Regions from separate parts of the Paenibacillus allorhizosphaerae genome, predicted to be linked through region 2. Evidence: riboswitches for the same ligand, from Rfam matches in the RefSeq annotation. Region 2 holds a riboswitch; each other region holds the start of a gene.

Region 1 (7,215 bases), 120 kb from region 2:
TGCTTCGGTTTCCCGAGTGAATCCGGGAGCCATACTTTGACCGTAAAATCGTTTACGCCGGGGGCCGCGGGACTGATCTGCGCCGTCATATGAATTTTTTCTCCCATGACATGCCAATTCAAAGGCTCGTTGGCCGGGAGCGGCGTCAAGTAGGTGAATATGCCTACGATCGCAACGATTAGCGTCATCAGTACTGCATCCGTCCGGACAAGCAAGCCGACCGATGCTTCCTTCCTGCGCCGGTAACCAAGCCGAATGAGCGTCGCGGTAATGACGACAAGCAGCACAAGCCCCGACTTGACCAGCAAATATTTGCCCCATGCGGTTTCCGTAATATAAGCGATATCCGGAAGGAATATAAATACGGACATGACGCCGGACACGATCAGCAGCAACATAGCGAGCAGCGCAGCCAGCGAAAACGAGCCGTACAACCGTTTTGCTTCTTCCCTTGCGCTTGACCACAATACGAGCATGAACAGCAAACCGCCGACCCATACGGAAGCTGCAGCCAAGTGAAGCCAGTCAAGCAAAATCGTCTCGCTCTTCGGCTCAAAGGCGGCGGCGTGGCCGAGGAAACTTTTCGCTCCCCATACAAGCGCAACCCATGCATAATCCAGCAAGGCGCTGCGATACAGCATCACGAAAGACAGCAGGGCGAGCAACAAGCCTCCGATCCAGGCATAGCCGATTCCGGTCGCCGTGAACAGCCGCAGCAGTTCCTGGGCCCCGCCGTCGCCGACAAGCTGCCACAGATGAGCCCACATGAACAAAATATAAACGATCAAATAAGATTGCTGAATGCGTTCGCCCCAAAGCCTCAGCCTTGCGCGTACCGGCTCCGCTGTTCCGCTGCCGAACCATCGCATCCATAGCAGCCATCCCGTAAAAGCGAGCATTGTCATATAAAAAGCGATGCGCGAAGCGAACCGCAGCCCGTCTCCCAGCGTAAACCGGTCAATCAGACCGCCATGTCCTTGCAGGTGGCCCGTCTGCGGTGCGGTTCCCCCGGAGATGTTGTCGAGGCTTTGTCCTACCGCAAACAGGTAGGTGCCGTCCACCGGATGCCCGTCCGCCGAAATTACATGGTACGTTACAAGGTACGTGCCTTTCTCCAGCTTCGGCAGATCCAGCGAAAGAACGGTCTTCGATGCGTTCATGACCGCGCTGCGGTCCGTCACTTTGCGTTTCTCGGCATCGAATACACGCAAATAATACAGCCCTTCTTCCAGACGTTCATTGAAGGTCAGCGTGACTTTTTCCGGCGACTGCGTCAAAGACGAGTTAGCGGCGGGAGCCGATTCAATGAGGCTTGCGTGAGCGCTTGCTTCGCGGGCGCCAAGGACGGCAAACAGCATGCTTATCAAAAAAACAAAAATAAAAGTACCTGTGGAAAGACGGTACAAAGAAGCCCCTCCAGGCAGGAGCCCCAGCCTTCTGATGCGGTGCAGCAATTTCATAAACCTCCTAGTCATCACGTCCGACGAAAAACAGCCGGCTAACAGGAAGAAAAATATAACCATCTGAGCTAATCTCCTGCTAATCGACAAGATTCGATCAACTTACTCCTGCGAGAGCCGCTTCCGGCCGATAAACCCGTCGTCCAGCCCGTGATAATACTCGATTCGTTCTTCCCCGAGCTTCCAGCATAATAGCACTTCGATCCCGTCGATCATCGCAGGAAAGTCAACCAAACCGGTATCGAGGTCTTTGAGCTGAGCCCCCTTCATCTGCAAGCTGCGGAAACCGGCATCGGCCTCAAGCTGCATCATTTCCAGCTCGCACTCGATGGAAAAGAAAGGGTCCTCGCCTTCCGGCTTGCCGTACTTGCGAACATGCGCCTTTAGCGCCTGCAGTTGAGCAAACTTCACTTCAAGGCGCCTGCTTATGCTTTGCAGCCTGTCGAGATCGAGGATAACGGCGGGCAGCAATGCGTTCGCCTCTTCCGGTGTAAAATATTTTTTCACGGTTCTCCCTCCATGGCCTAAGAACAATTGTTAATCCAAACGACATAGCTTGTTGCATTCTGCAGTCCATCAATCCAATGACATGGCTCTTGTGCAGCATGATCGCAAACGACTTGCGTTCCTCTGTTCGGGCTGTTTTAAAGCGCTCATGCCGCAGCTTTCTATAATGTAGCATATTTTGGACGTACGAACCAAACCCGCGGGTCCCCCTTCTCCGGGCGACTCTATTTTCCTCCCATTGTCGAAAAAAATTAATAGATTGACAGATGAAGAGCCGATAGGTAAAATTCATTTTAGCACTCACAAAAACTACATATTGTAGATTGAGGTATCTTTCACCACGATATGTTGTGGAAGATTGAAAAGGGAAGCCGGTTTGATTCCGGAGCGGTCCCGCCACTGTAACGAAGAGGCTTTCGGCAAATTTCGCCACTGATCCGCACGGATCGGGAAGGCCGCCGCGAGCGCTGTACTTCGAAGCCAGGATACCTGCCTTTGTCTACGGCACGCAAGCCCCTACGGCAGATAGGGATGTGTCGCAAGAACAACGCTTTATTTCAGCATGCATCTGCCTTGGGACGGCGGAGCATGTTTTTCATTTTTTTAGTGCATATATGCTAAGGAGTGAACGCGCATGATTATTGTAAAAAGAGACGGCACGAAGGAAGAACTCGTGTTTTCCAAAATGAAAAAAGTGATCGATTTCGCCTGCGAATCGTACCCGGAGTGCGATCCGCTGGAGCTGGAGACGGCGCTGCTGCCCTTGTTCCGCAACGGAATTTCGACCCAAGAAATTCAGCGTCTGTTAATCCAGGTCGCCGTAGAGAAAACGAGCGTCGAGCAGCCGAACTGGCAATACGTCGCAGCCAAACTTCTCACTTACGATCTATATAAAGAAGCCCGTCTGAACCGCAAATACGGTCATTTCGGTTACGGCGACCTGTACTCTTTAATTACATACTTGACCGATGCGGGACGGTACGGCGCTTACATACTGGAGCATTACAGCCGCGATGAAATTATGGAGCTCGGCAATTACATCAAACCGGAACGCGACTACCTGCTGAACTACATCGGATTGAAGACGCTCGCCGACCGCTATTTGATCAAAGGGCTGGACAAGGAAGTACTGGAACTGCCGCAGGAGCTGTTCATGGGCGTAGCGATGCATTTGGCCATGAAAGAAGCGGACAAGCTGCGTTGGGCCAAACAATTCTACGATGTGCTGAGCCAGCTGGAGATGACGGTCGCTACACCGACGCTCGCCAATGCGCGCAAGCCGCTGCATCAGTTGTCCAGCTGCTTCATCGATACGGTGCCGGACAACCTGTGGGGCATTTACAATGTCGATCAAAGCTTCGCCCAAGTATCCAAGCATGGCGGCGGCATGGGCATTTATGTCGGCAAAGTGCGCAGCCGGGGCTCCAACATCCGCGGATACAAAGGCGTCGCAGGCGGTGTCGTCCCGTGGATCAAAAACTACAATAATACGGCGGTCGCCGTCGACCAGCTGGGCGTACGTTCCGGCGCCGTCGCGGTATACCTGGACGTATGGCACAAAGATATTCTCGACTTCCTGAACCTGCGGACGAACAACGGCGACGATCGGATGAAGGCGCATGATATATTCCCGGGCGTGTGCATTCCCGACCTGTTCATGAAAACCGTCGAAGAACGCGGCAGCTGGTACTTGCTGGACCCGCACGAGGTACGCAAAGCAAAAGGGTATTCCATCGAGGATTCGTGGGGCGATGAATGGGAAAGCCGCTACTTGGATTGCGTGAACGACGACAGCATTTCCAAGGAAGAAGTGCCGGCCATCGATATTATGAAGCGCATCCTGACGAGCTCTTTCGAGACCGGAACGCCGTTCGTCTTCTTCCGCGATACGGTAAACCGCGCCAACCCGAACAAACATAAAGGCATGATCTACTGCTCCAACCTGTGCACCGAAATTTGCCAAAACATGAGCCCGACCGAACTGATCCAAACCCAGCATGAAGACGGGATCATCACATCGCAAGTGAAAAGCGGCGACTTCGTCGTCTGCAACCTGTCGTCGACCAACCTGGGACGCGTCTATACGAAAGAAGACGTCGAGCGCGTCGTCACGACGCAAATGCGGATGATGGACAACGTCATCGACCTGAACTACTATCCGATTCCGCAGGCGGAAATTACAAATAAAAAATACCGTGCCGTCGGCCTCGGCTCCAGCGGTTACCACCAAATGCTGGCGCAGCTCCAAATTCAGTGGGAATCCGACGAGCATCTTGCCAAAGCGGACGAAATTTACGAGTGGATGAACTTCTACGCGATCAAGGCATCGATGGAAATCGCCAAAGAAAAAGGCGCCTATCCTGCCTTCGAGGGCAGCGAATGGCAAAGCGGCGCGTATTTCGAAGATCGCGGCTACGACAGCCCCGAGTGGCAGGAGCTTCAAGAGCAAGTAGCCAAGCACGGAGTGCGCAACGGCTGGATGTTCGCCGTCGCGCCCACCGCGTCCACTTCGCTCATCGCCGGTTCCACCGCGGGCATCGATCCGATCTTCAACAAGTTTTTCGTCGAGGAGAAGAAAAATGCGGTCATCCCGCAAACCGCGCCGAACTTGAACGCCGAGACGATGTGGTTCTACAAGGAAGCGCACCGGATCGACCAGCTCTGGAGCATCCGCGCCGCCGGTGTCCGGCAGCGCCACATCGACCAGTCGCAATCGTTCAATCTATATATCACGCCGGAGATGTCCGCGCGCGAATTCCTCGAGCTCTACATGGCGGCCTGGAAAAACGGCCTGAAAACCGTCTACTACTGCCGCAACAAGAGCCTCGAAATCGAAGATTGCGTCAGCTGCAGCGCTTAATGCGCATGGGCGGGGTGGAAAACAGCGAAGCGCATTTTCCTTCCCCCGCCCGCTCACGCTTTTGCACTAATTGCGCGGGGGCTCCCGCAGTTGCACGATGCCGCCGGGCAGGAGGGAAACAGCGAAGCGCATTTCCCCCCTCTGCCCGCTTACGTTTTTGCACCACGTGCGGACGGCGGAAACAGCGAAGCGCATTTCCGCCTACCGCGCGCGAGGGGCTTGCGCAGTAAAGCGTGCAGCAGAGGTTCCTTGGCAAAAGCCTAGGAACCTCTGCTGCGAAAGCGCGCCCCCGCACCAACGCTACGCCAAAACTGCACCAACCTGCCGGCTTTCCGCCGCACCAACGTATAGCGTGCCTGAAGCGCCGTTTGCCCTACAGGGCAAACGCGCTTCAGGCCGACGCGAGCCACAAGCACACAAGTACCACTCTCCGCCGAGCGGGGGTCCGGGGGGCAGCCGCCCTCTGGGGTCCCCCTCGGGAGGGGGATTTAGGGGGAGCGAAAAAACCATGGAACTGCAAAAGAAAAAACTGTTCAACGAAAACGGCGACCGGGATTGGGGCAAGCGCCGCATGATCGGCGGCAATACGACGAATCTGATCGAGCTGAATAACGTGAAGTACGACTGGGCGACCAAAATGTACCGCACGATGATGAACAACTTCTGGATTCCGGAAGAAATTCCGCTGGCCCAGGACGCGAAGGATTACAAATTCCTTTCGCCGATCGAGCGGCAAAGCTACGATAAAATCATCTCGTTTCTGATCTTCCTCGACTCGCTGCAAACGGCCAACCTGCCGAACATCAACGAGTACATTACGGCACCGGAGGTTAACCTGTGCTTGACCGTGCAGACGTTCCAGGAAGCGGTGCACAGCCAAAGCTACTCTTACATCCTCGACAGCGTATGCTCCGCGGAGGTGCGCGACGAAATTTACAACCAATGGCGCGAGGACAAGCATCTGCTTCGCCGCAACCGGTTCATTACCGATCTGTATGAACGGTTCATCGAAGACCCGTCGACCGCGAATTTGATGCGCACGATTATGGCGAATTACATTTTGGAAGGCATCTACTTCTATAGCGGTTTCAGCTTCTTCTACGCGCTCGGCCGTCAAGGAAAAATGCTCGGCACCGTCTCGGAAATCAAATACATTCAGCGTGACGAATTGACGCATCTCGCATTGTTCCAAAACATTTTCCGCGAAATCCGCAAGGAAAATCCGGAAATATTCACCGACGAGCTGATCGAGGAGCTTCGCGGCATGATGCGTACCGCCGTTCAGCACGAAATCGAATGGGGACAATACATTACCGACAACAACATTCACGGTCTCAGCAACGACATCATTGACCAATATATCAAGTACCTCTCCAACGAGCGGTTGAAAAAGCTGGGCCTGGAAATATTATATCCCGAAATCATCGACCATCCGATGAAATGGGTGGAGAGCTTCAGCAATATGAACAGCATGAAAACCGACTTCTTCGAGCAAAAAGTGACCAACTACAGCAAATCGTCCAATTTGAACTGGGACGACCTGTAAGCCCGTACCTCAGGGCCGATCCTCGAGCGATGCTCAGCGGGTCGGTCCTTTGTTTTTCGCTGTCGCGGAGGCTCGCATCACATTCCGAGCAGGCTCGTCGCCCGGAGGTTGAACCACACGAAAATTATTTACCTTTGTTCGAATAAAATGAAAATAATCTCTTTATAATCAAGTCATATCTATCAAATTATATATAAATTTATGGTACATTTTGGTTCTACCTGCTTATCGACAGCTTTTTATAAACTATGATATGATGAAATTCTTGATAAAGTGGTAACGCACTAAAGCAACATGACACACATTCAGGTAAAGGTGGTTTTTTTACGTTATGAAACGCATCGCAACGGTCGGTTTAATTCTCGCTTCGGCACTTATGTTTTTTACAGGCTGCGCCTCCAAGCCGACTTCCGCAGGAGAAGGTAAAAAGCTGGTCATTGGCATCGATGACAAATTTGCGCCGATGGGGTTCCGCGATGAGAAGAACGAGATTGTCGGATTTGATATCGATTATGCGAAAGCGGCCGCAGAAAAGATGGGCACGGCGGCACAATTCCAGCCGATTGACTGGAAAACGAAAGAATCCGAACTGAGCAGCGGCCGGATCGACCTCATATGGAACGGATATACGATTACCGATGAACGGAAAGGCAAAGTGCTGTTCACCAAGCCTTATCTGAAAAATGCGCAAGTGATCGTCACACTAGCCAAATCGAACTTGACCAAGCTCGACGATCTGGCCGGGAAAACGGTAGGTCTGCAATCCTTGTCTTCCGCGGCGGATGCCTTGAACGACAGTCCGATTAAATCCAAAATCAAAACCGTCACCGAATATGCGGATA
Region 2 (7,215 bases):
GGTCGCCAAGCCTTGCGGCATAAGCTTCCGCAAAGCCGCTTTTCCCGCTCCGGGCGCCGCCGGTTACGAGCACTTTCATGGAAATACCTCCCGTTTGGCCCAATCATGGTCCCAATTCGTTATGTGTACGATCGTCACGCTTCGACGCTATAACGCCAGCCAACGGCGGACGGGTCCGCTCAACCGCACTTTAGCCGTTTGTCGGCGCGCTGGCTCCGGATACGCCGGCATCGGCAAACGAAGCCATTTCCTTCATGATGCGAACGGCCGCCTCGATGAGCGGCAGCGTCAGCACGGCGCCGGTTCCTTCTCCAAGCCGCATATCCATGTGAAGCATCGGCGTCAGCCCAATTTCCTCAAGCAGCATCGCATGGCCTTGCTCCTGCGACAGATGCGAAGCGATCATGTACGAGGCGCTAAGCGGTGCCATTCGGCTTGCGACGAGAGCCGCCGCCGAAGAGATGAATCCGTCGACGACGACGGGAACCCGGTGGCGCGCCGCGCCGAGAATGACGCCGACAAGACCGGCGATTTCGAGGCCGCCGACTTTGGCGAGGACGTCCAGCGGATCAGCTTCGTCCGGCCGGTTAACCTCGATCGCACGGGCAATGACCGCTTGCTTGTGCAGCAGCCTCCGGTCGTCGATGCCCGTTCCGCGCCCTGCGGCGAGCGCCGCGTCCTTCCCGCCCAGAACGGCAAGTATCGCCGAACTCGGCGTCGTGTTGCCGATGCCCATCTCTCCGGTCGCGAGGAGGCCGTATCCCTGCCCGACAAGCTCCTCTACGAGCTGGACGCCGACCATAACGGCCTCTGCTGCTTCCTCCCGCGACATCGCCGGCCCCTTGGCCATATTGGCCGTTCCGAAGCGAACTTTGCGCGAATATAAGGCCGGATGCGACAGCTCGGCATTGACGCCAATGTCGACACAGATGACGTCCGTTTCCGTATGGCGCGACAGCACGTTGACGGCAGCGCCGCCGTTCAGGAAGTTCAAGACCATCTGCGGCGTAACTTCCGCAGGGAACGCGCTAACCCCTTCCTCGCACACGCCGTGATCGCCGGCCATCACAATAACGGCTTTGCGCCCGAGATCCGGCTTGATCTCCCGGCGAATGCCGGCAAGCTGCTTCGCCACTTCTTCCAGCCGTCCCAAGCTTCCCGGCGGCTTGGTCAATTGATCCAAATGAACGGATGCTTCCTCGACTTTCACCGAATCAATCGGCTCAATCGCTTGGACGTTATCCTTTAATGCCGTCTCCCACCTATGCATCAAACTTCCCCTCTCCCGAGCAAAATTTGCGGCGCGCCGCTGTCCGGATGCGCCATCACATAAGGACGCGTGCCGTACACGCGCTCCAGCAGCCCCGCTTCCATCACGTCTTCCGGTTTGCCGATTCCAACGATGTGCCCGCTGTGCAGCAGCATCAACCGGTCGCAATACTGCGCCGCCAAGTTCAAGTCATGCAGTACGGAGATGACGGTCAGCCCGCATTCCTGCTGCCACTTTCGAATCCGGTCCATCATGTCCACCTGGTACCCGATATCCAGAAACGTCGTCGGCTCATCGAGCAGCAGCAGCTTTGGCTCTTGCGCCATCGCCTTGCCAAGCGCTACCCGCTGCCGTTCCCCTCCGCTGAGCTCATCTACGGTCCGCCCTTCCAGCGGACGCAGCTTCAGCCAATCCAAAATATGCTCTACCAGCTGCGTGTCGGCCTCTCCCGATTCATTCCCGAGCCAGTTCTGGAACGGGTACCGTCCCATCTCGATCACCTCGCGGACCGTAAATCCGAGCGGCGGAAGCGCATCCTGGTGCAGCACAGCCAGCGACTTCGCGAGCGTTTTCCTGTGAATTCGCTGTACCGGCCGATCGTCCAGGCGGACTTGACCGGATGTCGGACGCTCCACCCCCGAGATCGTATGCAGCAATGTCGATTTGCCGCTGCCGTTCGGGCCGAGAATGCAGAACCATTCCCCCGGCTCTACACGAAAGCTGATATTGTCCAGCACTTGCCGGGAGCCGAACAATTTGTTCAGCTGCTCCACTTCGACTTTCACCAATCGCGCCCCCCTTTCACGTCGTTTCACCAATGCTCATGCCGTCATCAACCGGACGATGTCATCCCGCGCTTATTTCGGCGCAGCAAGTAGGCAAAAAACGGGGCGCCCATGAACGCCGTCACGATCCCGAGCGGAAGCTCCGTCGGGCTGAGCAGCGTGCGGGCAATCGTATCGGCCCACAGCACATAAATTGCGCCGCCGATCAACGAGAGCGGCAACAGCAGGCGATAATCCGGCCCGACCATCAGTCGGAGCAAATGCGGGATCAACAGACCGACGAAAGCAATCACGCCGGATACGGACACGGCGGCCGCCGTTATCAAGGTCGATACGAGCAGCACGATCAGCTTGGTCCGCTCGACGCCCACGCCAAGATGCGCCGCCTGCTTTTCCCCGAGCGCAAACAGGTTCATCGCCCGGCCGTACCCGAGCAAAATCGCGGCGCCGACCGCGAGGTAAGGCAGCAGCACAAGCGAATACGACCACCCGCGGAGCGCCAGGCTTCCCATCAGCCAAAAAATAATTTCGTTGATGACTTGCTTGGACATCGCCACCATCAGAGAGACGAGGGCGCCCAGAAAAGCCTGCATGACGACGCCGGACAAAATGACCGTCTCTATCCGCAGCTTGCCGTCGGTCCGCGCCAACAGAAGCACGGTTCCAAGCGAAAGCATGCCAGTAATAAAGGCAATGATCGGAACGGTCCATTGACCGAACAAAGCGTACTGCAGCCCAAACAAGATGAGAAAGGCGGCACCCACCGACGCTCCCGACGATACGCCGAGCGTATACGGATCTGCGAGCGGGTTGCGGAGCACGCCCTGAAAGGCCGCACCGGCAACCCCAAGCGCCGCACCTACCAGCATCCCGAGCGCAACGCGAGGCAGACGGACCCGCCAAATGATTTGCTCCGACGAAACATTCCAGTCGGCCGCGATCCAATCGCCGAGTCCGGGGACTGGATGCAGCATAATTTTCCAAACGTGAATCAATGGAATCGGCACCGCGCCGATGGACAAAGCCGCAGTTGCGGACAGCAAAAGCAGGGCGAATGATGCCCCGCCCCAAATCCACAGTTTCCGCTTCATGTTATTTCACCCGTTCCGGGTAAATTCCTTTGGCAAACTCTACGAGCGCCTCGGTAATCCTCGGGCCCGGCCGGCTCATCGTATCTTTGTCTACGCCTGCGAGCTTGTTCGTTTTTACCGCTTCGATCTTATGCCAGCCGCTGCGCTCGCGAATGATCTGATCGATCGTTTTTTTCGATTGGTCGTCGATCAAATTTTTCGGATACAAAATGACTTGCGGGTTCGCCGCAATAATTTTTTCTTCGCTGATCATCACGTAACCCTTCTCGCCAGATGCCACGTTCACACCGCCCGATACCGTGATCAGCTCGTCGATGAACTCGCCTTTTCCGACCGTCCATCCCGGAGAAAACTCGATAAATACTTTTTTCTTCTGCTCCGGCGTTAAGTCTTTGACGGCATCCGTCACCTTCTTGCGGTCCGCTTCCATCGAGGCGGCCAGCTTCTCGGCCTGTTCTTGGCGGTCAAAGATTTGACCCATCATACGAATATTGCTGATGACATCGTCGATCGTCTTCGGTTCCAACTTAAACAAGTTTACTTTCAGCCCGCGCAGTTTCTCCACGGCTGGCAATTGCATCGATACCCCGGTCACGACAAGATCGGCCCCGGAGGCGATCAGCGCCTCTTCGTTCGGCTTGACGATGCTCCCGAGCTTCGGCTTCGACTTCGCTTCCGCCGGATAATCGCAAAAATCGGATACGCCGACGACTTTATCGCCAAGGCCAAGCGCAAACAGCGTCTCCGTCTCCGCAGGAGAAACCGACGCGATGCGTTCGGGCGCCTTCGTAAATACGAATTCTTTCCCCGTCGCATCCTTGACCTTGAGCGGATACGCCGTCTTTTTGGCGGCATTCCCCGCCTGTGCATCGCCCCCGCTTGCTTTCGGAGGACTGACGAGTTCTCCTTGCCCTGGCAGCTTGTCCTTGCTTCCGCAGCCGACGATCGCCGCCGCAAGCGTGATCGATAGCGATACGACCGCAATCGACCGCTTCATCTTGCTCTTGCTATTTCCCCACATCCAACTCATCTCCCATAAGTACTCGAATGATAACGATCCGTACAGCTTCCGAGTCGAAGCCCTTTCGAAGTCAATCCTTCATTAAAAAAGCCCCCGGCTCCGCAAGTACGGCAGCAGGGGGCACTATAGTCACTTCGCTTGCGGCGACCGTTCACCGTAGATCATCGGTATGGCCGCAGCCGGCAGGCTGTGCATTCTGCTCCTTTTCCTCGAAAGGATACAACTTTATTTACCGTTCAGGCAGGTTTCCTGGCTCATGGATGACGGAATGTCCGCTGGGCTCCGCCTTCCCGTCCGTATGAACAGTGGCTTAGCGTGGAGCTTTGAATCCATTGACAGTGGCGGGACCGCGCCGGATTCGCACCGGCTTCCCTTTTAACCCGCAGCTTAACGTTTCAAGCCGGGGCACCCGAACAGCTCTATTCAATTTATCCGGGTCGTCCGCTTTCGCGTCCGTATCCCCCGGGCATGTTTATTTCTGCGCGATTTGCTTCATCACCTGTTTCGACTGTTCCATATTCGGCGCATTCGCAGGGATGAAGGCGTACAGGTCTTTGCCGTTAAAATTTAATTCCGTAAACCATTTCGTCTTGTCCATCGGAATGCCGTATAAATGCTTTTCCGACTTTCCGTTCTCCGTAATCTCCAGCACGCCATCGGGGAAATCTTCCGCTTTCGCCAGATCGTCCAGCGGAACATAGCCGCCTTGCTGTCCAAGCGCTTTGAACTGTTGCGTGGGAATAATGATAATGCCGTTCTCCGCTGCAGCGATCTCCACCATTAATTTCTCTGCCGAAAAGATCGGCGTCGTCAGCACTTTCACCGTCGGAGCCGTGCCGAGCTTGGATTGGAGCGACTGTCCCAGCTTATCCGCCACTTCATTAGGCACTCCGTTTGCGGACATTAAAAATATCGACACATCCGCCTTCGGCCCCCCGCCGCAGCCCGCCAGTACAAAAAGCAGCAGCAGAGCGATCAGCAATTTCCGTTTCATGAGGCCTCTCTGTCCCTTCTTCGCCGGCCGCTGTGACCCAGCTTTCTATTGCTTCATCTTACCATAAACAAGCTTCCGTTTTCAAAAAAGTTTATGACAAAAAAAGAAGCCGATTACGTTCGGCCTCTCTGGTTTTGATTCATGTATTCATTAATTTTTTTGTCAAGCTCCATGCTGATCTCGACGACCTGAGCAGATGTGAGGCTGTTGCCGCTTTGCACGAGTTTCTCCAGTTCGATACGCAGCCGGTAAATATCCTCTTCTAAAGATAATGCAGATGAGGCCTGTTTTTTTTCTCCAAAAAACCACTTAGCCTTTTGATCGTTCTCACGAATCCAGCCGAAATGCAAGTACCGGCGAAGTTGATATTCCGGAAAAGCCATTGTTCATCCCTCCCACTACATATCTTTAGTCCTATGTAAGAACAGTTCCATAAACTATAAATATATGAAACTTCTCTACTATAAAGATACCAGTTTTGGAATCGATTGAAAATGACTTATTTTGACGTTTGATGTCGAATTTACAGTTTTTGGATAAACTTTCCTATACGTTCGATCGCTTCCGTCAGCTGATTTACGGAATAGGCGTACGAACAACGCAAAAAGCCTTCGCCGCCCAGACCGAACACTTGACCCGGCACCGCTGCGACTTTAGCCTCAAACAGCAGCCGCTGCGCAAATTCTTCCGAACTAAGACCCGTCGACTGGATCGACGGGAACGCATAGAACGCACCCTGCGGCTCGTGGCACTCCAACCCGATCTGGCGGAATCCCTGCACGACCAAACGACGGCGCTGGTTATACGACTCGACCATCCGGTCTTTCTCTTCCATTCCGTTCTTGAGCGCCTCCAGCGCGGCGACCTGACCCATCGAAGGTGCGCACATCACCGTGTATTGATGAATTTTGAGCATAGCCGAGATTAGATCCCGGTGTCCGCAAGCGTAGCCCATACGCCAGCCGGTCATCGCGAACGCTTTGGAAAAGCCGCTCACCAGAATCGTTCTGTCACGCATGCCGGGCATCGCCGCGAAGCTGACATGCTTTTGTTCATACGTTAATTCGGCATAAATTTCATCGGAGATAACGATCAAATCGTTCTCTTCCACTACTTTGGCGATCGGCAGCCAGTCCTCGTAAGTCATGATGCCCCCGGTCGGATTGCTCGGGTAACAGAGGATAAGCAGCTTGGATCGCGGCGTAATGGCCGCCTTGAGCGACTCGGCCGTCAGCTTGAACTGGTCTTTGGCGAACGTTTCGATGCCGACGGGAATCCCGCCGCCGATCTTGGCGATCGGGTTGTAGGAAATGTAGCACGGCTCCGGAATCAAAATTTCGTCCCCTGGCGACACGAGCGCCCGCAGCGCCAAATCGATCGCCTCACTGCCTCCTACGGTGACGAGCACCTCATCGGATGGTTCATAAAGCAGTTGGAACGAATCGTACAAATATTCCGCAATCGCCTCCCGCAGCTCAGGCAATCCCGCATTCGGCGTATACTTCGTATTGCCGCGCTCCAGCGAATACACGCAAGCTTCGCGCACATGCCATGGCGTACTGAAATCCGGTTCACCGACGCCGAGGGAAATGATGTCTTTACTGCCGCTCACCAGATCAAAAAACTTCCGAATGCCCGAGGGCTCGATTTCGCGTACCAACGGCGCCAAATAACGGCTCATGGAAGTGTCTTTTTGCGCTTGATCCTGTTTATGCTCTATCATTGTTCCTCAGCGTCCTTTACGGTGAGATTAGCAGGCGGCGGTCATCCTCATGGTCTTCGAAGGTAATTCCGTCCTGCTTATATTTTTTCAAAATAAAATGCGTCTTCGTGGAGAGCACCCGATCGATCGGGGACAATTTGTTGGACACGAAGGACGCCACTTCTTTCAGCGTCTTTCCTTCAATCTCCACGAGCAGGTCGTACGCTCCCGACATCAAATAAACGGACTTCACTTCCGGATATAAATAAATACGCTCTGCGATCGCATCAAAGCCGCGTCCGCGCTCCGGCGTAATTTGCACCTCGATAAGGGCGGTCACTTTCTCGTTGTC
Region 3 (7,215 bases), 340 kb from region 2:
GCACGAGCGCCATATCTTGCCGCGTCATGCTCCGGTTCGGATCGAACGCTTCTTCGGAGATGCCGCTGGCAATGCCGAGCTCCGCCGCTTTCGCCACATAGCCGGCATACCAACTGCCCGGCTCCACGTCTTTGAACGCAGTCTTCACATCGGCGGTTGGAGCGGTGCCCATCAGTCTCAGCGTCATGGCAACGAACTGGGCGCGCGTCAGCTTCTCCTGCGGAGCAAACCGCAGTTCCTTGTCGCTGACCCCTTCCATCAGTCCGTAGCGGACGGCCTTCTTCGCATATTCGGCAGCCCAAGGAGAGATGTCGGCCGCATCCGCGAATACGGGTTCGGAAACCGAACGCGCAGCAGCCGGTTTGGCTGCTTGGTAAGCCGCCAAGCTGAGCAGCGCCTGTTCCGTCGCGATGCTGCCCGACGGTTCGCCCTTCGTATGGGCAAAGCCGCCGTCTTCCTGCTGATAGCTGAGCAGCTCCGTCACGACCGTACGACCCGATTTTACAAATCGCGGATCATCCGCATGAATGCCGAGACGGACGAGCGCCAGCAGCACTTGCGCCGCGCTTTCGCTGTTTTCTTGCCCGCCGAGACGGAAACCGCCGTTTGCCTGCTGCTCGCTGGACAGCCAGGCGAGCGCTTTGCCGATAGCGGACTTGACTTCGGCGTTGTCCCGATAAGGCGCGAGCGCCGCAAGCGCCATTCCCGTCAAGTCGAGGTTCGACGCGTCCCCGCGGTCCAAAGGCCAGCCGCCGTCGCTATTTTGCGCTTGCAGCAGCCAGCGGATCAATTTGTCCTCGTTCCAAAGCGCATCTGCCGATACGCGGTATTGGCCCGAACCTAATACCGTAAGCGCAAATATCGGACCGTTCGTTCCTTGCGCCGTCATGCGTTGGTTATTTGCAATCGCCTCGATCAGGTTATAGCCTGCAATGCGTTCCGGATCGCCGCCGGCCGCTTTGACCCCGATGGCCAGCCGTTCGTAATCGGTCACGTTCCGTACAATGCCTTTTTTCTCTTCCAACATGCTTTCTGCAGAAGCAATGTAAGCGGGCGGGACTTGAACCCCTGCCGTCGCCAGCGCGTACGCTTCCCAATCGGATAGCTCCGTATGGCTTTGCACATACTTGACCGCTTTCTCGATCGCCTTGCTCACATCGTCGGCGGGTTGTTGCTGCACAAGCATGCTTTTATCGATAACGGCGAATTTCGTAAAATGATCGACTGTACCTGTGATAACGCCGGTCTTGGAATCGATCACGGCCGGAATCGGAATCCACTGCGACGTCTGCTCGTTCAGCCACACCATCGCCAGCTGCGTAAGATCATCCGCGTCCAGCGACGTTCGGATCGATATATAGACAGGGTAATCGAATGTTGTTCCGGTTGGACCGAGCTCGTAGATCGAAGAGATCAGTTCCTCGCGCCCACCGGCGTTATCCAGCTCCTGAATCGACAGCTGTTTGTCTTCCTGCAAAGCTTTTTCCGGAATGCGCAGCCTTACTTCTTCTTTCTCATCGGTGAGATCGACGGCGTCCCGCGCAGAAGCGGACCGTTCCAACGCCACCTTGTTGGCTGCCAGCGTTTGCCTTAATTTTTGTTTCTCTGCGTCCGTCATTTTTTGATTGCCGTTCAGCACACGTACCGTTTGAACCTTCGGATCTACCGGACTCGTGTTGGCGTAACCGATCGGAATCAGAGCCAGGTTGCTCTCAAGCTCGCTCGCGGCATTCGGGCTCGTCTGAATATTGCCCGCACCCGGAGGAGGCGTGCACGATTCGGTCAGCGCCGCTTTCACGTCATCGCCGCCGTTCTTCGTATAACGCCAGTCGACGCGGTCCCCGATATTGATTTTGTAGCCGCCGGCGCTTGTCGTCGGGAACGAGCAATTGACCGCGTACATCCAGCCGCTCTTCGATCCTTTATCGAATTCGCGCAAACCGTCGATTCCGCTTACGTAGGCGCTGGAGCCGCTGCCCTTCGATTGTACCCGACCCGCCCCCAAGGCGCGAATGAGGACGGAAAATGCCGTATCTCCGCTCTGCCAGTCAAGCGACTGTGAAGACAAGATCGTTCCAAGCTTATCATCGCCCGCCACGCTGATCGTAATCGTTCTTGACGGGGGCACCGGTCCTCCCGGAACGGGTCCCGGATTATCGTTCGCAGTTAAGCGTTTGACCCCGCGAAGCACGGTAGGATAGCCGTTAACGAGCGGTCCGGTAACGACAATCCGCTGGTCCGCCGCCGTATACCCGTTCGGGAATTCGGCGATGCCCTGCGCGCCCGTCCATACTTTCTGCTCTCCGACCTGCACATACACTGCAGCAGCGACGGAGACCGCCGGGGAACTGTATAAATTTTCGATCTGCGTTACTTTTACGCGGAACGGTTCGCCTGCAACAGGTTCCTCGGGTGCCAATGAAATGTCTGCGAGCATTTTGAAAGCATCGTAAGGCCCGTAGAAGATGGCAAGCTCGTCACCGTCTTGCAGCTTAACGTCCTTCCAAAGATAATCGTTGGTCCATTTTCCGTCCCGTTTAATATTGAAAGCCCAATAATCATATGAACTGCCGTATACGTACTTCGATACGGTTCCGATCTTCGTTACGTCGAAGAAGAAACCGTCTGAAGTCTCGACAGGGAGATTGTTCTGAGCAGCCAGCAGCTGCAGCGCTTCGAGCGGTGTTTCGGCCGATAGATCCCCTTCCGCAAGCGTCGTGTCCTTATGTTCAATATGGACATATACCGATGCTTTCGGCTGCGGATTGCCTTCCGAAGGCAGGGGAACTTCATACTCCCCGCCTTGCCCGCCGGTTAGCGTATTGAAAGCAAGCAGGGCAAGCAGCCCCTGATACGTCGCAGATTTGTCAGACGACGTTCCGTTTGTAACTGCAAACCCGCCGTCCGCGTTAAAATTACGGAACAATGCGGTCAGCAGATTCCCGTAAATTTTATCAAAACTTCCCGTTCTTCCGTCGATTTGCTGCGCGGAAAGTCCTAAAATTACATAAGCCAATGTATTGCTGTTGGCAATGCCGCTTTCCGAATTTAAGTCGCCGTTCCCCGACTGTATCGATGCGATCCAAGCCGTTGCTTTCGATACAGACGCTTTCACGTCAGAACGATCCTTGTATGGAGCAAGCGCCCATAGCGCCGCACCGGTCAAATCCAGATCGGACTTGCTATTGTCCAGTGCCCAGCCCTGATCCGGAATTTGACTGCTCAACAGTCGGCTGACCAGCTTATCCTGCGTCCAGGTTGCGTTCACCGGAACCTGGTACGATCCGTTATTCAATGCAAGAAGGGCATAAATCACCCCGTTAATTCCCTGCATTTCGAGCTGCGGATGATTGTAAATCCGCTCGATGAGATTGATCCCTCCGAAAGAAACGGGATCCCCTCCCGCCGCCTTGACACCTAGCGCCAATGTGACGTAGTCGGTTACTTTCGCTTGAACCTCGAGCCTCGCTGCTTGCTTCTTGGCTTCACTCAAATACTCATCCGTTGACGGCACCGTCTTGCCTGCCGCATGAAGCGTATAAACATACCAGTCTCTCAGTTCTGTATTATTCACGTCCCAATGATTCGCAACCCACGCGGACGCTTCCTCAATTGCTTGCGAAACCGTTATTATCCGGGTCTCCTCGCCGGATCCCGTATCGGTCTGGAGCGCGTTCGCAGCTGCAACACCGGCGAAGCCGCCGATGCCGCTAACGAGCTGCGCAAACAGCAGCAGGCCGATGACCAGCAGATAAAACGGACGTTTCCATGCACTAATTTTGCCCATTGTTCTCGCTTCTCCCTCTCTTCTCTCTGAACTGCCCATTTTCATAGAACCGTTGCTTAAGCCGGGAACAAGCCAAAAAAGGCACCTCCCCGAATGGAAGATGCCTGCGATCGTATGGATAGGATGCCGAAACGAAAAACCGAAGCCGCCGATGCAGAAAACGATGTTTCTGCAGCCAGAGCATAGCCGGTACAGCCGCCGATCTCACACCTCCCTATATCGCGTAGGTTCCTGGGGTGTTAACGAACAGGCAGGTCTCCTGACTTGCGCATCGACGCTGGCCCGCTTCCTTCCCATTTCTTGCGAAACAGTGGCTCTTGCGGGGGCTCCTCGCTTACAGTGGCGCGACCGTACCGGATTTTCACCGGTTTCCCTATTATGACGAGCTTCCAAGCTCGCCACCCGTTCTCTTTTTTAAAACTATGAAAATGACTTCATTATCTTATCATGACGGCTTACGCTCGTCTACAAGAAAAGCAGACGCCTCGCCGGCTATTGCTTGAACACGACGATCAGCACCCGGCTGTTTACAGCCGTAATGACAAAAATAACCGATAGCCGGGCTTGTCCGAAATAGTACAATGAAATGGCGGCCGATCCAAAAACCAAGATCTCAAATACCAAACGCCCCAGGTTGCCCACATCATATGTCGCTTTGGGAGATACGAACAGCCCCCATATGATCGCAGCAAGCAGCGGGGCTCCTATGCCTAGAGCGATTTTCAAAATCCAGCCGTTTCCGGTTCGAAAGCCCCAATACCCGAGCGCAGTCAGCGCGCATAACTCCAAAACAAACCGTAATAACAAATTTGCGCCTTTTACAATCTCCAATCGTTATTCACGCTCCATCCGTTTTTTTGATTATCGCATACGCGATGAAATCCAAACAGTTCCGGCTTTTGATTTAAAGCAAATTTATTTGGGATCGAATGGCGTTCCCGCTCCGTACCCGAAGCCGCTTTAAAAAAAAAGCAAAAAGAGGGGCGGTCCCCTCTTTTTTGGGCTTTTATTTTCTAGACATGTTGCCCTTCCAACGAAACTCTCATATATTATCACGGATTTGCGTTCATCATTTACTATCGTTCGGAGGGAATAGCGTGCTTCAATATCCTTTTTATCAACCTTGGGTGCCTTATGCCTACCCCCCTGCAAGTACCGGAGCTATGTTTTCGGACATGGATTACTATGGATACCGGAACGAGGCTCAACCTGAATCGTACAAATCTTTGCAAGAAGCGCTTGCCTTAATCAAACAATCGGTCCAGGGCGAACGGGAAGACGAATTATTTTATGACTATCTGATTTCCATCGCTCCTACGCAGGAAGAAAAGAAAATCATCGAAAGCATACGGGACGACGAGCGGAAGCATAACAACATGTTTAGAACCATTTATCAAAACTTGACCGGCCAAACGATTACGGCACTCGAAAGCACTTCATTCGAGAAACCGGCTTCATACATTGACGGCGTGAAAAAAGCGCTGTTCGGCGAGCTGGCCGCAGTCGAGAAATATCGCGATATCCGCGCAGGTCTGCCCAACCGCTATTACCGTGACATGGTATTCGAGATTATAACCGACGAAATCAAACACGCTACGAAGTACAACTACATTTTATATTTGGACCTGAGTCGGAAGAAATAAAAAATATTTCCAATCGACATATCACTTGGATGATTCGCCTGGCAGGCTGCTTAAACCAACAAATTGCTCCAACCGCGCCTTTTGAAGCAGATGGTGCCGGTAGTGCATCTCGACCAACTGAAACCACTCGACCGCGTTCAGGTCGCCGAATCTCGGATGAGCCTTCGTGCCGCTCTCCTGCATATCCGCAAGCGCGGGCTCCACTTCCTGCATGCGCCGCACCACATCGTTCAGTCCCGCAACCAGCTGTTCCTTGCTTTCCGGCTGCGCGGGCGTATATTCCGGCGTGGCCGGCACTTGAATGCGGATCCCAGGAAAGCTGCCTTGCGCAAACACCAGGCGGCCTGCCTCCGTTTTTCTTTCCGTACCACCGGTTTCCGCAGCCTGCTCCCGGCAAGCCTCGATATTTCGCAAATGCAAATATAGCGTCCCCTGAATCAAATGAAGGTACATTTGACCTAACGACCATTCGTCGTCGGATGGTTTTCTCGTAAGCTGCTCTATCGTCAGCGGCTCCAATCCGCGAATATATTGCCGGACCAAGTTTTCAAAACGGTTCAATGTCTCTTTCGTGTTCATTTACTAGAACAGCTCCTTTGATATGGAATCTGTCTATACGATACCAAAAAGCTACTGACAGCAGTATGTCAGTAGCTTAACAGCATCCTTTCAATTTCTTGCCTGATCCGTGTGCGCATCGCTTCCGGTTCGAGCACGACCGCATGACTCCCCCATCCGAGCACCCAAGGCAAAACATCCGTCAACTGACGGACGCGGAGCGTGACATAACAGGCTTCATCGGTCGTTTCGATCATATGGATATAGTAGGAGCGATTTTCCTCGATTTTCGCAGCGAAACCGGCCGGAAACCGGACACGTATGATGCAGTTTCGATCGTCCGGCGGTGCGTACTGCTCCAGGTTAAAATCGTCGGGACGCGCAAAGCGCGAATCCAACAGCTCGAGCCCGCTCATGCGGCTCAACCGAAAATGGCGCAAATCTTGCCGAAGCTCGCAAAAAGCGATGATGTGCCAAACGCCGCTTACAAGCACGAGCCCGTACGGCGAGGCAATCCGCGTTATGCCCCCGCCTTCCTCCGGCGCTGCCGATCCTTTGACATAGCGAAAGCGTACCTGACGCTCTTCGAGGACGGCAAGTCGCAGCAGCGTCAGCTTCCGCTTCTCCGGGTCGGTTACGTTTCTGCCCGGATTTAGCATCCTGAGTCCGCTCCGGACTCGCGCCGCCTCCTGCAGGACGGTTCCCGGCAGCACCGACTCCAGCTTCGCGCGGGCCGCTTTCGCCTTGGAGCGGTAGTCCTCGTCGAATTGCTGCTCCACCATATCTGCACCGAGCAGCAGCGTTACCGCTTCTTCCGGCAGGAAGCTGACCGGCGGCAAAAAATAGCCGTCCATGAGCGAGTAGCCTTGACCGGGTGCGCCGATGACAGGCACCCCGGCTTCGCTGAGCGCCTGAACGTCGCGGTAAATCGTACGTACGCTCGTCTCGAACGTCACGGCCAAATCTTCCGCCCGCAGCGTCCCTTTGCGCTGCAGCTCCAGCACAATGGCCAGCATCCGGTCGGTCTTATTCATCGTCTGCCCCAACCTCCATTCCGGTGACTACACTTCGACGACCGTTAGTTCCTTCGGAAACGAGGTCAGAACCTGAACGCCTTCCTTCGTGACCAAGACGTTGTCTTCAATCCGCACGCCGCCCAAGCCCGGGATATAAATGCCCGGTTCCGCCGTAAATACCATCCCTTCGCGCATGAGATCGGCATTGTTC

What was found. Region 2 has a riboswitch for cobalamin ahead of ACFQI7_RS18235 (ABC transporter substrate-binding protein). Riboswitches for the same ligand answer to the same signal wherever they lie in the genome.
Region 1: it holds a riboswitch for cobalamin, as region 2 does, so the genes downstream of both, ACFQI7_RS18740 (ribonucleoside-diphosphate reductase subunit alpha) here and ACFQI7_RS18235 (ABC transporter substrate-binding protein) in region 2, are expected to answer to the same signal.
Region 3: it holds a riboswitch for cobalamin, as region 2 does, so the genes downstream of both, ACFQI7_RS16635 (S-layer homology domain-containing protein) here and ACFQI7_RS18235 (ABC transporter substrate-binding protein) in region 2, are expected to answer to the same signal.

The regions. Positions count from the first base shown of each region.
Region 1 is NZ_JBHSRV010000004.1:527,833-535,047, forward strand. It holds gene ACFQI7_RS18730 (copper resistance CopC/CopD family protein) at 1-1,460, opposite strand, end outside; gene ACFQI7_RS18735 (DUF2203 domain-containing protein) at 1,563-1,967, opposite strand; cobalamin riboswitch at 2,277-2,478, shown strand; gene ACFQI7_RS18740 (ribonucleoside-diphosphate reductase subunit alpha) at 2,602-4,827, shown strand; gene ACFQI7_RS18745 (ribonucleotide-diphosphate reductase subunit beta) at 5,336-6,373, shown strand; gene ACFQI7_RS18750 (amino acid ABC transporter substrate-binding protein) at 6,705-7,215, shown strand, end outside.
Region 2 is NZ_JBHSRV010000004.1:409,784-416,998, forward strand. It holds gene cobU (bifunctional adenosylcobinamide kinase/adenosylcobinamide-phosphate guanylyltransferase) at 1-79, opposite strand, end outside; gene cobT (nicotinate-nucleotide--dimethylbenzimidazole phosphoribosyltransferase) at 191-1,270, opposite strand; gene ACFQI7_RS18225 (ABC transporter ATP-binding protein) at 1,270-2,058, opposite strand; gene ACFQI7_RS18230 (FecCD family ABC transporter permease) at 2,103-3,146, opposite strand; gene ACFQI7_RS18235 (ABC transporter substrate-binding protein) at 3,148-4,167, opposite strand; cobalamin riboswitch at 4,390-4,595, opposite strand; gene ACFQI7_RS18240 (type 2 periplasmic-binding domain-containing protein) at 4,640-5,161, opposite strand; gene ACFQI7_RS18245 (aspartyl-phosphate phosphatase Spo0E family protein) at 5,275-5,544, opposite strand; gene ACFQI7_RS18250 (aminotransferase class I/II-fold pyridoxal phosphate-dependent enzyme) at 5,685-6,884, opposite strand; gene ACFQI7_RS18255 (Lrp/AsnC family transcriptional regulator) at 6,901-7,215, opposite strand, start outside.
Region 3 is NZ_JBHSRV010000004.1:72,275-79,489, forward strand. It holds gene ACFQI7_RS16635 (S-layer homology domain-containing protein) at 1-3,787, opposite strand, end outside; cobalamin riboswitch at 4,020-4,208, opposite strand; gene ACFQI7_RS16640 (YrdB family protein) at 4,280-4,618, opposite strand; gene ACFQI7_RS16645 (ferritin-like domain-containing protein) at 4,885-5,430, shown strand; gene ACFQI7_RS16650 (DinB family protein) at 5,452-6,009, opposite strand; gene ACFQI7_RS16655 (helix-turn-helix transcriptional regulator) at 6,078-7,022, opposite strand; gene ACFQI7_RS16660 (M24 family metallopeptidase) at 7,050-7,215, opposite strand, start outside.